2 regions of the Streptomyces sp. NPDC001604 genome follow, and region 1 is predicted to be linked to the other one. Evidence: riboswitches for the same ligand, from Rfam matches in the RefSeq annotation. Region 1 holds a riboswitch; the other holds the start of a gene.
What was found. Region 1 has a riboswitch for ZMP and ZTP ahead of ACFY1E_RS17755 (glycine hydroxymethyltransferase). Riboswitches for the same ligand answer to the same signal wherever they lie in the genome.
Positions count from the first base shown of each region.

Region 2: it holds a riboswitch for ZMP and ZTP, as region 1 does, so the genes downstream of both, ACFY1E_RS39215 (bifunctional 5,10-methylenetetrahydrofolate dehydrogenase/5,10-methenyltetrahydrofolate cyclohydrolase) here and ACFY1E_RS17755 (glycine hydroxymethyltransferase) in region 1, are expected to answer to the same signal.

Region 1 covers NZ_JBIAUY010000005.1:383,308-390,792, reverse strand. The annotation lists gene ACFY1E_RS17770 (hypothetical protein) at 1-225, shown strand, start outside; gene ACFY1E_RS17765 (glutathionylspermidine synthase family protein) at 231-1,415, shown strand; gene rocD (ornithine--oxo-acid transaminase) at 1,429-2,634, opposite strand; ZMP/ZTP riboswitch at 2,739-2,828, shown strand; gene ACFY1E_RS17755 (glycine hydroxymethyltransferase) at 2,874-4,325, shown strand; gene ACFY1E_RS17750 (hypothetical protein) at 4,373-5,122, opposite strand; gene ACFY1E_RS17745 (hypothetical protein) at 5,220-6,104, opposite strand; gene ACFY1E_RS17740 (RNA polymerase sigma factor) at 6,097-6,699, opposite strand; gene trpS (tryptophan--tRNA ligase) at 6,789-7,485, shown strand, end outside.
Region 2 covers NZ_JBIAUY010000020.1:188,339-195,823, reverse strand. The annotation lists gene ACFY1E_RS39235 (IucA/IucC family protein) at 1-1,163, shown strand, start outside; gene ACFY1E_RS39230 (type III PLP-dependent enzyme) at 1,160-2,368, shown strand; gene ACFY1E_RS39225 (hypothetical protein) at 2,455-2,748, opposite strand; gene ACFY1E_RS39220 (nuclear transport factor 2 family protein) at 2,921-3,286, shown strand; ZMP/ZTP riboswitch at 3,538-3,621, shown strand; gene ACFY1E_RS39215 (bifunctional 5,10-methylenetetrahydrofolate dehydrogenase/5,10-methenyltetrahydrofolate cyclohydrolase) at 3,644-4,492, shown strand; gene ACFY1E_RS39210 (CU044_5270 family protein) at 4,493-5,467, opposite strand; gene ACFY1E_RS39205 (RNA polymerase sigma factor) at 5,460-6,020, opposite strand; gene ctaD (cytochrome c oxidase subunit I) at 6,126-7,485, shown strand, end outside.

The sequences.
Region 1 (7,485 bases):
GACCGCGACAGCTACAACCTGGCCAAGGGCTACAAGGTCGTCGCCGACAAGAACTGCAAGTCCAGCAACACCTCCGTCCACGGCGCCTGGCACTACGGGGGCGAGAAGGAGGACGGCTGGGTCGACGGCGGGTCGTTCACCAAGCCCCGCAGCTCCTCCGGCGGTTCCGGCCACGGGGTGTCCCGGGGCGGCTTCGGCGGCGGCGAGGGCAGCTCCGGCGGCTGAGACCCATGCAGCGACACACCCTCACCCCCCGCCCCGACTGGCAGCGGACCGTCGAGGAGCAGGGTCTCGTCTACCCCGTCACCCGCCACCCCGACGGCTCCCTGCGCCCCTACTGGGATGAGAGCGCCTACTACTCCTTCACCCTCGACGAGGTCGAGGCCCTGGAGGAGGTCGTCGAGGAACTCCACCGCATGTGCCTGGCCGCCGCCGAGCACATCGTGACGCAGGACCGCTTCCCCGACCTGGGCATCACCGACCCGCGCGTGGCCCAGGCGGTGGCCGAGGCCTGGCACCGCCGCGCCGAACTCCCCTCCGTCTACGGCCGTTTCGACCTCCGCCACGACGGCACGGGACCGGCGAAGCTCCTGGAGTACAACGCCGACACCCCCACCTCCCTGGTCGAGGCCGCCTCCCCCCAGTGGTTCTGGATGGAGGACCGCTTCCCGGGCGCCGACCAGTGGAACTCCCTCCATGAACGCCTCGTCGCCGCCTGGAAGAAGCAGGCCGCCCTCCTCCCGCCCGGCAGCCCCCTCTACTTCGCACACTCCTCGGCCGACGAACTCGGCGAGGACCTGATGACCGTCGCCTATCTGAAGGAGACCGCCGAGCAGGCGGGCGTGGACACCGACTGGATCTCCATGGAGGAGATCGGCTGGGATCCGCTCTCCGGCCGCTTCGTCGACAACCAACTCCGCTTCATCCGCAGCTGCTTCAAGCTCTACCCGTGGGAGTGGCTCACCACCGACCGCTTCGCCGGTCATGTCCTCGACACCCTCGACAACGGCGGCGGGACGGGCACCACCCTGTGGATCGAGCCCGCCTGGAAGATGCTGCTCAGCAACAAGGCGCTGCTCGCCGTCCTCTGGGAGCTGTACCCCGGCCACCCGAACCTCCTTCCGGCGTATCTGGACGGCCCCCGAGATCTTGCCTCGACCACCGGTTACGTCGCCAAGCCCCTGCTGGGCCGCGAGGGAGCCGGCGTCACCATCCACCAGCCCGGCACCGAACCGGTCCCGCACGAAGAGGCCTGCTGCTACCAGGAGTTGGCCCCACTGCCCGCCTTCGACGGCAACCATGTCGTGCTCGGCGCCTGGGTGGTCGACAACGAGTCGGCGGGCCTGGGCATCCGGGAGTCCTCCGGCCTGATCACGGACGAGTACGCCCGCTTCCTGCCGCATGTGATCCTGTGACGCGCAGGAGCCGCTAAAGGCCCAGCACGCCCCTCAGCTGGGCCAACCCCCAGTTCAGATCCTCCTTCTCGACGACGAGGGGCGGCGCGATCCGCACCGTCGGCCCATGGGTGTCCTTCACCAGCACCCCCCGCTCCATCAGCTTCTCGGACACCTCCCGCCCGCTGCCGTACTGCGGCGCGATGTCGATGCCCGCCCACAGCCCCCGCCCGCGCACCGCCCGCACCCGCCCCGTGCCGGTCAACGCCCCCAGTTCCCGGTGCAGATGACCGCCCAGCTCCGCGGACCGCGCCTGGAACTCGCCCGTCCGCAGCATCGCGATCACCTCCAGCGCCACCGCGCAGGCCAGCGGATTCCCGCCGAACGTCGAACCGTGCTCACCGGGCCGGAACACTCCGAGCACATCGGCCGACGACACCACCGCCGACACCGGCACGATCCCGCCCCCCAGTGCCTTGCCGAGCACATACACATCCGGCACCACCCCCTCGTGCTCGCACGCGAAGGTCTTTCCGGTCCGGCCGAGACCCGACTGGATCTCGTCCGCCACGAACAGCACGTTCCGCTCGCGCGTCAGCTCCCGCACCGCCGGCAGATAACCGGCCGGCGGCACCAGCACCCCCGCCTCGCCCTGGATCGGCTCCAGCAACACCGCCACCGTGTTCTCCGTGACCGCCGACCGCATCGCCGTCAGGTCCCCGTACGGCACGATCTCGAAGCCCGGCGTGTACGGGCCGAAGTCCGCCCGCGCCTCCGGGTCGGTGGAGAAGCTGACGAGGGTCGTCGTACGGCCGTGGAAGTTGTTGCCCGCCACCACGATCTTGGCCATCTCCGCGGGCACGCCCTTGACCCGGTAGCCCCACTTCCGGGCCGTCTTCACGGCCGTCTCCACCGCTTCCGCGCCGGTGTTCATCGGCAGCACCAGCTCCATCCCGCACAGCTCGGCGAGCTCGGAGCAGAAGGCCGCGAACCGGTCGTGATGAAACGCCCTCGACGTCAGCGTCACCCGCTCCAGCTGCGCCTTCGCCGCCTCCACCAGCCGCCGGTTGCGATGCCCGAAGTTGAGCGCCGAATAACCGGCCAGCAGGTCCAGATACCGCCTCCCTTCCACATCCGTCATCCACGCCCCGTCCGCGGAGGCGACGACCACGGGCAGCGGATGGTAGTTGTGCGCACTGTGCGCGTCGGCGGCGGCGATGAGCGCGTCCGTCGTGGTCACGGGACCTCCCGGGGGTGTGGCAGCCCTGCAGCGGCCCCCTCTTCCTATCGTCGCTCGCATGGTGGACGCGGGACCTGCGCTCTCCGGCGTGGCCGGTAGGCTGATCGACGGGTCGTGACTGGCGCGCAAGGATGGGACGGACCATCGGGGAGCGACCCGTGCGTGACCGAGTGCCGTGCGCCTGGGCCAGACCGAGAACCGTGACCGCTTGCACGCCACGCCACCCGGAGGCCGACGACATGTCAGAGCAGCAGCCCCTCTCCACCGAGTCCACCGCCTTCCGTGCCGCCCTCGACGTGATCCGCGCCGTCGAGCCACGCGTCGCGGACGCCATCGGCCAGGAGGTCACCGACCAGCGCGAGATGCTCAAGCTGATCGCCTCCGAGAACTACGCCTCCCCGGCCACCCTCCTCGCGATGGGCAACTGGTTCAGCGACAAGTACGCCGAGGGCACCATCGGCCGCCGCTTCTACGCAGGCTGCCGCAACGTCGACACCGTCGAGTCGCTCGCCGCCGAGCACGCCAAGGAGCTCTTCGGCGCCCGCCACGCCTACGTCCAGCCGCACTCCGGCATCGACGCCAACCTGGTCGCCTTCTGGTCCGTCCTCGCCGACCGCGTCGAGGCTCCCTTCCTGGAGAAGACCGGCGCCCGCCAGGTCAACGACCTCACCGAGGCCGACTGGGCCGAGCTCCGCCAGGCCTTCGGCAACCAGCGCATGCTCGGCATGTCCCTGGACGCCGGCGGCCACCTCACCCACGGCTTCCGGCCGAACATCTCCGGCAAGATGTTCGACCAGCGCTCCTACGGCACCGACCCCGCCACCGGCCTCATCGACTACGAGGCCCTGCGCGTCTCCGCCCGCGAGTTCAAGCCGCTGATCATCGTCGCCGGCTACTCCGCCTACCCGCGTCTGGTGAACTTCCGCATCATGCGGGAGATCGCCGACGAGGTCGGCGCGACCCTGATGGTGGACATGGCGCACTTCGCCGGCCTGGTCGCGGGCAAGGTGCTGACCGGCGACTTCGACCCGGTCCCGCACGCCCAGATCGTCACCACCACCACCCACAAGTCGCTGCGCGGCCCGCGCGGCGGCATGGTCCTGTGCGACGACTCCCTCAAGGACCAGGTCGACCGCGGCTGCCCGATGGTCCTCGGCGGCCCGCTCCCGCACGTCATGGCCGCCAAGGCGGTCGCCTTCGCCGAGGCGCGTCAGCCCTCCTTCCGGGACTACGCCCAGCGCATCGTCGACAACTCCCGCGCACTGGCGGAGGGCCTGATGCGCCGCGGCGCCACCCTCGTCACCGGCGGCACCGACAACCACCTCAACCTCATCGACGTGGCCACCTCGTACGGCCTCACCGGCCGCCAGGCCGAGGCGGCCCTGCTCGACTCGGGCATCGTCACCAACCGCAACGCCATCCCCGCCGACCCCAACGGAGCCTGGTACACCTCCGGCATCCGCATCGGCACCCCCGCCCTGACCACGCGCGGCCTGGGCACCGCCGAGATGGACGAGGTCGCGGGCCTCATCGACCGCGTCCTCACCACCGCCGAGCCGGGCACCACCAAGTCGGGCGCCCCGTCCAAGGCGCAGCACGTCCTCGACCCGAAGATCGCGGACGAGATCTCCCACCGCGCCACCGACCTCGTGGCCGGCTTCCCGCTGTACCCGGAGATCGACCTGGGCTGACCAGGGCCCTCTCTTGAATTGTCAAAGATCGATGGCGTCGGTGACGCTCAGAGGTCGATGAGTTCCTGGCGTGGTTCCTCCCGCGGCGGTCCGGCACCCTGCCGGGCCGCCGCGCGCCGTATCAGCAGCGCCCCGCCGACCCCGACCGCGAGCCCCAGGGCCCCTCCGGGCACCGCCCACCAGACACTGCTCCAGCCGGCCCCCTGCCCGGTGGCCTGCCGCCCGGCGGCCCCGCTCGCGCCGCGTCCGGCCGCGGCCGCCCCGTCGCCCAGCACTTTCGCCTGCTCCAGCTGCACAAAGACCGAGCGCGGTGCCCGATGCCAGCGGATGTCGTCGTCCTGGACGGCCGGCGCGGGATCGCTGCGTACCCAGGGCGTGCCGTCCGCCGCCACCAGCAGCTGGTCCTGCCGTTCGACGGCGACGTCACCGCCCGGCGGACGCCTCGTCTGCGGCCAGCCTCCGATCCCCGTCAGCCCCCAGACCACCGTGAAGTCCACCGGCGGGTAGCGCCCCTCGACCCAGGCGTCCGGCACCCGCTCCGTCCCCGCGTAGGTCGGCCGCAGCAGCTGGCGCAGGCGGCCGAAGGCCGGCTCACCGGAACGCAGCACCGTCGTCTGCCCGGTGCCGACCGCGATGATCATTGCCAGGTCGGGGACGTCCCGGACCTGCCCCTGCGCCGCCGCGTCGCTCCCGTCGGATGCCGTGGCCACCGGCATTCCGCACAGGGCCACGGCCACCACCGCCGTGAAGAGAGCGGCGACCCGCACCCTCGCCCGACTGCCCCTCCACGAACGCATCCAGTCCCCCAACCGGTCGGTGCCGTGCGGCCCTTCTGCAACCGCGTGTCACTTCTGGTACACCGCCCGAACCGTCGGGGTTCCCACCCCGGCCGCGCTATTTCGAGGGCTTCTCCAGCGACTTCGCGATCTCTGCGGCACGATGCTCGGACGCCACGCCCTCCAACCGGAGTGTCACGGCCCCCGCACCCGTCCGGTGGCTCCACAACAGCGTCGGCCCCGCGGTCCGCTCGCTGCGCGTGAAGCGGTTCCCGTCGGTGTCGACCAGCCAGAAGCTCAGCAGGTGCGGGCGGGGGAACCACAGCGCATAGTCCTGCACACCGTCCGCCGAGGGCTCCTTGCCCAGCTCGATCCACTCCGGTGCCTCGCGCACGACCTTGGTGAAGCCGACGTCCAGCCGCTCCGGAAACTCGTCCAGGCGGACCGTGCGCCCGCCCTCTCGCCAGCACAGGCTCACCAGAAAGCGGCCGTGCGGCTCGCTCGTCACCGCCACCGTGTCCGGCACGCCGAGCGCGTCCGGTACCAGCGGCTCGAAACCCGCCCGGTGCCCGGCTTGTCCGAGCGACACCGAAGTGCCGCAGCCCGGCACCGAGACGCCCGGCGAGGGCACCGCCGACGGGTCGTACCGCAGCTCGACCCCGCCGAAGCCGAACCAGTCGAAGACCGCGGCCCGCACCGGGGGTGTGAGCACGAGAACCGTCAGCAGACCGCACAGGACCGTGGTCAGCGAGCGCCACCGCAGCCGGGTCCAGCGCCGGACCGTGCGCAGCCGCTCACGGGAGCCCCGGGGCTCGGCCACCGGGACCGGCACCTGCTCGGCCAGTATCTGCCCCAGCACCCGCTCGACCATCGTCTCGGCGCTGGGAGAACCGCCGGGGCCGTCGCTCCAGGGCGCATCCAGGGACCGGCCCAGCGCCCGCAACTCCTCCGGCAGCCGCGAAGGGCCGCCCTCACCGTCGTATGCACCCCGTCCCTCACTCACGCTCGTCACCCCCTTCCCGAGGCCTGAAATCCGGCAGCAGTCGGGCCAGCTTGCGCAGACCGCGGTTCAGGCGGGACTTGACCGTCCCGTGAGGCCAGCCCAGCGCCTGGGCCGTCTCGGACTCGTCCATCTCCAGGAGATAGCGGTAGGTGACGACCAGGCGGTGCTCCTCGCTCAGCTTCTCCAGCGCGGACAGCAGCGCCGCACGGCGCTCCGTCTCCAGCGTCGCCACCGCCGGGTCCGCCGCTTCCGGTATCAGCGGCTCCGCCTCCACGAAAGCCGCCTCCCGGCCGGCGAGCGTGCGCTGCCGGGCCGCCGTGCGCACCGTGTTCCTCGTCTCATTGGCGACGATCGACAGCAGCCACGGCTTGAAGGCGGCACCGTCCCGGAACCTGCCCAGCGCGCAGTACGCCTTGACGAAGGCCTGCTGCACCACGTCCTCCGCGTCCGCACCCGCCCCGAGCGCCGTGGCCGCCCTGAGCGCGATGCCCGTATGGGCCCGCACCAGCTCCGCATACGCCTCCGGCTCCCCGGCGCGTACGCGTGCGACCACCGCGGCCTCATCGACGATGCGGCCCCCCTCCCGCGTTCTCACACTCTTGTTACACCGCAGCAGACGGATCGGTTCCCACCTGTTTCCGACCAGTTCCGGATCGACTCGACAGACCTGAGAGAATGGTGAACATGGCCTCTGACCGACCCCGCGTGCTCTCCGGAATCCAGCCCACCGCAGGCTCGTTCCACCTCGGCAACTACCTCGGCGCCGTCCGCCAGTGGGTGGCGCTGCAGGAGACCCACGACGCGTTCTACATGGTCGTCGACCTGCACGCGATCACCGTTCCGCAGGACCCGGCGGAGCTGCGCGCCAACACCCGGCTCGCCGCCGCCCAGCTGCTCGCTGCCGGTCTCGACCCCGAGCGCTGCACGCTCTTCGTCCAGAGCCATGTGCCCGAGCACGCCCAGCTGGCCTGGGTCATGAACTGCCTCACCGGCTTCGGCGAGGCCTCCCGTATGACCCAGTTCAAGGACAAGTCCGCCAGGCAGGGCGCCGACCGCGCCTCCGTCGGCCTGTTCACGTACCCGATCCTCCAGGTCGCCGACATCCTGCTCTACCAGGCCCACGAGGTCCCGGTCGGCGAGGACCAGCGCCAGCACGTGGAGCTCACCCGCGACCTCGCCACGCGCTTCAACGGCCGCTTCGGCGAGACCTTCACCATCCCGAAGCCGTACATCCTCAAGGAGACGGCGAAGATCTACGACCTGCAGGACCCGTCGATCAAGATGAGCAAGTCGGCGTCCACGCCGAAGGGCCTCATCAACCTCCTCGACGACCCCAAGGCCACCGCCAAGAAGGTCAAGAGCGCCGTCACCGACACCGACA
Region 2 (7,485 bases), on a different contig from region 1:
TCCGCGCCCACCTGATCGCCGAGGAGTCCGCGGACCCGTCGGCGGCCGCCCCGCTGGACGGGCTGCGCACGGACGTCCCCGAGGGCTACCGGCTGCTGCCCGCCCACCCCTGGCAGTACGAGACGCTCCGGGCCCACCCGGCCCTGCGCGCCGCCCTCGACCGCGGCGACATCCTCGACCTGGGCCCGGGCGGGCAGCCCTTCGCGGCCACCGCCTCGGTGCGCACCGTGTACGACGGGGAGACCTTCCTCAAGTTCAGCCTGAACGTCCGGATCACCAACTGCCTGCGAAAGAACAGCAGTTACGAGCTGTCCGGCGCCGTCGCCCTGACCCGACTGCTGGCCCCGGTACTCGCCGACCTGGCCGAGCGCTTCCCCGGCAGCTCGGTGCTGCGCGAGCCGGCGTACCGCGCGCTGGCCCTGCCCGGCCCGGACGGCACCCCCGACCGGGACCTGTTCGAGGGCTTCGGCGTCATCGTCCGCGAGGGCCTGCCGCGCCGCCTCGCCCCGGGCACGGTCCCCCTGCTCGCGGCGGCCGTCGCCGACGAGTACCCGACCGGCGCCGCCCATGTCTCCCGCCTCCTCGACGGAGCGGACGTACGCACCACCCTCGCCTGGTGGTCGACGTACCTCGACCTGCTCGTCCCACCCGTGCTGGCCGCGTACTTCGACCACGGCCTGGTCCTGGAACCCCATCTGCAGAACGTCCTGGTGTGCGTCGGCGCCGACGGCATGCCCGCGCAGGTCCTCTTCCGTGACCTGGAGGGCACCAAGCTGGTCCCCGACCACCACGCCCGGACGCTGGCCGCACTGCCACCCGACGTCGCGGGCCCGATGACGTACGACGCCCAGCGCGGCTGGGACCGGGTCGTGTACTGCCTGCTCGTCAACCACATCGCCGAGCTGCTGGCCGCCCTCGCCGATCTGCACCCGCAGGCCGAGGCGGCCCTGTGGGCCCGGGTGCGCGGCACGCTCCAGTCGTACGCCGACCGCCACGGCTGCCCGCCGAGGCTCGCCGCCCTGCTCGCCGGGGTGCCGCTGCCCGCCAAGGCCAACCTGCTGACCCGCTGGGAGCGCAAGGCCGACCGGGACGCCGGGTACGTCCGGCTGCCGTCCCCGCTCGCCGAGGACATCCTGCGCGACACGACCGGGAGCGCCCGATGACCGACCCGACGCCAGCGGTCCAGGAGCGCGTCCTGTCCCTGCCCGCCACCGAACTGCCCGCATACGTCTACGACTTGGCGGCGCTGCGTGCCCACGCCGCCGCGGTGCGGGCCGCACTGCCGGAGCGGGTCGAGGTGTACTACGCCGCCAAGGCCAATCCGGAGCCGGAGATCCTCGGCGCCCTCGGCCCGTACGTGGACGGCTACGAGGTCTCCTCGGGCGGTGAACTCACCCATGTGGCCAAGGCGGTGCCGGGCCGCCCGCTCGCCTTCGGCGGTCCCGGCAAGACACCGGACGAGGTGCGGGCCGCGCTGGAGCTCGGCGTCGAGCGTTTCCATGTGGAGAGCGAGTACGAGCTGCGCATGCTGGCCGAGCTGGCGCGGACGTGCGCGCCGGGGCGACGGGTGGCGGTGCTGGTCCGCGTCAATCTGCCGGTCGCGGACGGGGCACTGGCGGGCAGTTCGCTGGCGATGGGGGGCCGTCCGACGCCGTTCGGCCTGGACCCGGCGCAGGCCGTCGACGTCGTACGGGCGCTCGCCGACGGGAGGTACCCGCACCTCGAACTACGGGGTGTTCACGCGCACCTCGCCAGTGGCCTGGAGGCGGCGGAGCAGCTGACGGTGGCCGAAAGCGTCGTGTCCTGGGTGGCGGGTCTCGGTGTTCCGCTCGCCGAGGTCAACGTCGGCGGCGGGATGACCGTCGACTACACCGATCCGGAGCGCCGCTTCGACTGGGCCGCCTACGGCAGCGGACTCGCCCGTCTGACCGAGGCGCACCCCGAGCTGACCCTGCGCATCGAACCGGGGCGGGCACTGACGGCGTACTGCGGCTGGTACGCCACCGAGGTGCTGGACGTGAAGCGCAGCCACGGCGAGGAGTTCGCGGTGGTCCGGGGCGGCACGCACCACCTGCGGACCCCGGCGACGAAGGGGCACGACCAGCCCTGTTCCGTGCTGAAGGTGGACGCCTGGCCGCACCCGTGGCCGCGGTCGGCCGCCGAAGGTGACCAGGTCACGGTGGCGGGACAGCTGTGCACACCGAAGGACGTCCTGGCCCGCCGGGTCCCCGCGCCGGGGCTCAGGGCCGGCGACCGGGTGGTGTTCTCGCTCGCGGGCGCCTACGCGTGGAACATCTCGCACCACGACTTCCTGATGCACCCCCGGCCCGGTTTCCACTTCCTTCACCCTTCAACAGCAGGGTCGTGATCAGGTCACCGGCACAGCGAAAGGGCCGCCCGTCTCCGGGCGGCCCTTTCGCTGTGGGGGGGAACGTTCGATGCTGCGTCGGCGGGTTACAGGGCCCCCGGGAACCCGCTGGCGGCTCCCATGCGGGCGACCCGGTCCAGCTGCTCGAGGTTGTTGAGGCGGTTCAGGTTCCGCAGCTGCTGGGAGGGGCGCGGCACCTCGGCCCTGCGCTCCGCCGGGATGCCGCTCTGGGCGAGCGAGTCGAGCGTGGCGATCGGGTTGAGCTCGCTGGCGTCCTTGTTCTGGATGGTCGCGTCGGACGCACAGGCAAGCGGTGCGGCAAGGGCGGTGATTCCTGCGGCGAGACCAACGGCGGCGACGATACGTCGTGTTGAGATCATGCTTCCCACAACGCCGCCGGGCCCGCGGCGGTCACGGCCGCGCCCCGCCGCTCACCCGTCAGGGGCAGTGCTCCGGCTGCGCTTGCCGACGCTGCCGCAGCGGAGGAGCCTCATAGGAGGGGTCCTTCGCGGCCCGCAGCTCCTCGGGTCGCGGCCCTCGAAGGAGGTCATCATGGGCACCACGGCAACTCCCGGCTTCAGCGCGGACACCCTGCGCAAGGGGGTCGAAGGACACACGGCGGCGGATCTTCTGTCGCTCTACGCGGACGACGCGCAGATACGCATCGTGGACCGCAACACCCAGCCCAGCCAGCCCAAGGTCCTGCGCGGTCGCCAGGAGATCGGCGAAATGTTCGAGGACATCTACAGCCGCGACATGACGCACCACGTGGACCAGTGCATCGTTCAGGGTGACCACGCCGCCTACAGCCAGTCCTGCCAGTACGCGGACGGAACGCGTGTCCTGGCCGAGTCGATGATCACGCTGCGCGACGGCAAGATCGCCGAAGAGGTCCTGATCCAGGCGTGGGACGAGTAGGACGAGCAGGAGGCAGAATCGCGAGGGTCCAGATCACCTCCCGGTTGACCTGGACCTTCTCGGTCCGTGCGGCGCTCGGGCGGGTGCGTCCGGCCGGGCCTCGGACAGGTACGGCACAACGGCTGGCGTCGCTGGCTCTGCTGCGGTCGATGCTGAGAGCGAGGCGGTCCCGGGCGCTGCCTGCTGCGCGAAGGCGGCGCGGCCTGCACCGGTGAGCGGTTCCTGACCGCCGTGGCGGCTCGGCTAGTGTGAGGGCGGGCCGTGACTGGCGCTGAGGTGGAGCACCACCGGGGAGCGGCCACGCAGAGTCGATGCCGTGCGCCTGGGCACACGTCACCCCCTGCCCAGGAGTGGATCATGCCCCAGGCCCGGCTCATCGACGGCACCTCCCTTGCCCGGCGCATCGTCGAGGACACCGCCAAGCGGGCGGCCGACCTCACCGCACGGACCGGAACGGCGCCCTGCCTGGCGACGGTTCTGGTCGGCGAGGACCCTGCCTCCGTCACCTATGTCCGGATGAAGCGCAACCGCTGCCGCAAGGCCGGCATCGAGTCACGGCAGGTGGAACTTCCCGCCGCCACGACCACCGAGGAACTCGTCGGCGCGCTGCGTTCCCTGTCGGACGACCCGGGGGTGCACGGCATCCTGCTGCAGCACCCGATGGGCGAGCACATCGACGAGCGGGCCGCGTTCGAGGCGATCGCGCCCGAGAAGGACGTCGACGGTGTCACCTTCGCCTCGTTCGCGACGATGAGCTTCGGCCTGCCCGGCTTCGTGTCGTGCACGCCGGGCGGCATCATGCGGCTGCTCGACGAGTACGGCGTCGACCCGTCCGGGAAGCGGGCCGTGGTCGTGGGCCGCAGCGCCATCCTCGGCAAGCCGGCCGGCATGCTGCTGCTCGCCCGCGACGCGACGGTGACGTACTGCCACTCCCGTACCCGGGACCTGTCCTCGGTGGTGCGGGAGGCGGACATCGTGGTCGCCGCCGTGGGGCGGCCGCGGTTGATCCGGGGCGAGGACATCAAGCCCGGCGCGGTCGTGATCGACGCCGGCTACAACCCGGGAAACGTCGGCGACGTCGACTTCGGCTCCGCCGTGGAGCGGGCCGGTCTGATCACTCCGGTGCCGGGCGGTGTCGGTCCGATGACGATCGCCACGCTGCTGGAGCAGACCGTGGAGGCCGCCGCCCGGCAGCTCGGGGTGTGATCAGGGCATCCAGGCGCTGTAGTCCATGACGTCGCCGGCCTTGACGCCGTACTGCCGCTCCGCCCTGGTGAAGACGGTCTCCAGGCCCAGGACCGCACCGGTGGACGGCTGCATGATCAGCATCCGCCGGTAGCCGGCGCCCTCGTACTCGTACGCCTGGCCGCGGCGCCCGAGCCGGTCCGTGACCTGGCCGACCGGCCGCAGCCCCTCGGTGCCCGCGAGGAGCCGGGCCAGCGCCGCGGACTCGCGGGCGCCGAGGGTCCAGTGGTCGAGCAACACCCCGACGGCGTCGAGGAGTTCCGGGGTCGTCAGCTTGGTTCGGGTGTACGAGGCCTCCTGGAGATAGGCCCGCAGCAGCGCCGTGTCGTTCGGCGGGGGTGACTCGGGCGGGGCGTCGCTCCAGCTGGGCGGAAACGTCTGGCTGCTGATGACATGGCCGTCCTCGACCAGGTGCGGATCACCCCCGTCGTCTCGCAGGACCGGCCGGCCGGGGTGGCGTGGGTCGGTCGCCACCACGAGCTCGGTGTGGCTGCCGTCGGCCTTCCAGCGCACGACGCGCTCCTCGGGGAGCGTGATCGGGGGCTTGTCGTCGCTCATGCCGAGGCTCCAGGACTGCACATGCGTGCCCTTGCGCAGCTTCGGCGCATCCTCCGCCGTGGCCTGCCGCTCTGCCCGGTCGGCCAGTACCCGAAGGGGCACGGGGGTGGAGTCCGCCTGGACGACGAGCGGGCGGGGCGCGGCAATCGCGGGGGTGGCGCCGGGGCCGCTGAACAGCAGCGTCAGCGCGGTCGCGGCGACGACGGCGGTGGCGGCGAGACCCCAGACGAGCCGGGTGCGGCGGCGGCCCGTGGGGCGTTGGTGCAGCAGCCGGTTGAGCCGTCGTTCGGCGTCGTGGTCGAGAGGGCCGTCACCGTAGTGGGGGCCGTCCACCGGCACCGGGTTGGCGCGGCGCAGGAGTTCGAGTTCGTCAGCCATGGCCGTGTTCCTTCGAGGGGGTCGCGTCGGCGGAGGGCGCGGTGGGGCGCAGAGGACCCATGCGGTCTATCTCGGCTCTCAGCCGGCGCCGGGCACGGTGCAGCCGCATCGATGCGGCCCTCGTTCCGCAGCCGAGGGCGACGGCGACCTCGTCGATGCCCAGTTCCTCCCATGCCGTCAGGCGCAGCACCTCCTGGTCGGCCTCGGACAGCCGGGCCAGCGCCTCGTGCACCCAGCCGCCCGGTGTCTCCGCATCGGGGCTCGCCACGATCTGCCGGCCGTGCGCGGTCTCGTCGTTGCCCAGGCGGTCGACGAGCCGGCGGCGCCGCCCGTAGCCGCGTACCGCGTTCGCCAGGCAGTTGCGGGCCACGCCGTACAGCCAGGGCAGTGGGGATCCCGGCAGGTCGGCCCGGCGTCGCCAGGCGACCGTGAACACCTCCGCCACCACTTCCTCCACCTCGCTGGTCCGCCCGTCCAGTCGCCGCGCAACATAGCGGCTGACCGCCCAGTAGTGCTCGCGATAGGCAGCGGCGAAGATCTCGTCGTTGCTCATGTCCCGTTCGTGTCCGGCACCATCCGGATCGTCACACCCGTTTCCGTGATTCTCCTCGCGTCACCCGAGTGTGACCGGCGGGCCCGGATCGGACACAGGCGGGGCATGAGGCACCTCAAGTGGCTGACGACCACTGATCACAAGACGATCGGAACGCTGTATCTGGTCACGTCGTTCGCGTTCTTCCTGATCGGCGGCGTGATGGCGCTGCTGATGCGCGCCGAGCTGGCCCGTCCGGGTCTGCAGATCATGTCGAACGAGCAGTTCAACCAGGCGTTCACGATGCACGGCACGATCATGCTGCTGATGTTCGCGACGCCGCTGTTCGCGGGCTTCGCCAACTGGATCATGCCGCTGCAGATCGGCGCCCCGGATGTGGCGTTCCCGCGGCTGAACATGCTCGCGTACTGGCTCTATCTCTTCGGCTCGACCATCGCGGTGGGCGGCTTCCTCACCCCGCAGGGTGCGGCCGACTTCGGCTGGTTCGCCTACTCCCCGCTGTCGGACGCGGTCCGCAGCCCGGGCGTCGGCGCCGACCTGTGGATCATGGGTCTGGCCTTCTCCGGCTTCGGCACCATCCTCGGTGCGGTCAACTTCATCACCACCATCATCTGCATGCGCGCGCCGGGCATGACCATGTTCCGCATGCCGATCTTCACATGGAACGTGCTGCTGACCGGCGTTCTCGTGCTCCTGGCCTTCCCGGTGCTGGCCGCGGCCCTGTTCGCGCTGGAGGCGGATCGCAAATTCGGTGCGCATGTCTTCGACGCGGCCAACGGCGGTGCCTTGCTCTGGCAACACCTCTTCTGGTTCTTCGGCCATCCGGAGGTGTACATCATCGCGCTGCCGTTCTTCGGCATCATCTCCGAGGTCATCCCGGTCTTCTCCCGCAAGCCGATGTTCGGCTACATGGGCCTGATCGGCGCGACCATCGCCATCGCGGGCCTGTCCGTGACCGTGTGGGCCCACCACATGTACGTCACCGGCGGTGTGCTGCTCCCGTTCTTCTCCTTCATGACGTTCCTCATCGCCGTACCGACCGGCGTGAAGTTCTTCAACTGGATCGGAACGATGTGGAAGGGGTCCCTGTCCTTCGAGACCCCGATGCTCTGGGCGACCGGCTTTCTGATCACGTTCGTCTTCGGCGGTCTGACCGGCGTGATGCTCGCCTCGCCACCGCTGGACTTCCCGACCTCCGACACCTACTTCGTCGTCGCCCATTTCCACTACGTCATCTTCGGCACCGTCGTCTTCGCAATGTTCTCCGGCTTCCACTTCTGGTGGCCCAAGTTCACCGGCAGGATGCTCGACGAGCGCCTGGGGAAAATCACCTTCTGGACGCTGTTCGTCGGCTTCCACGGCACCTTCCTGGTCCAGCACTGGCTGGGGGTGAACGGAATGCAGCGGCGGATTCCGGACTATCTGGCGGTGGAGGGCCTGACGACGCTCAACACGGTGTCGACGA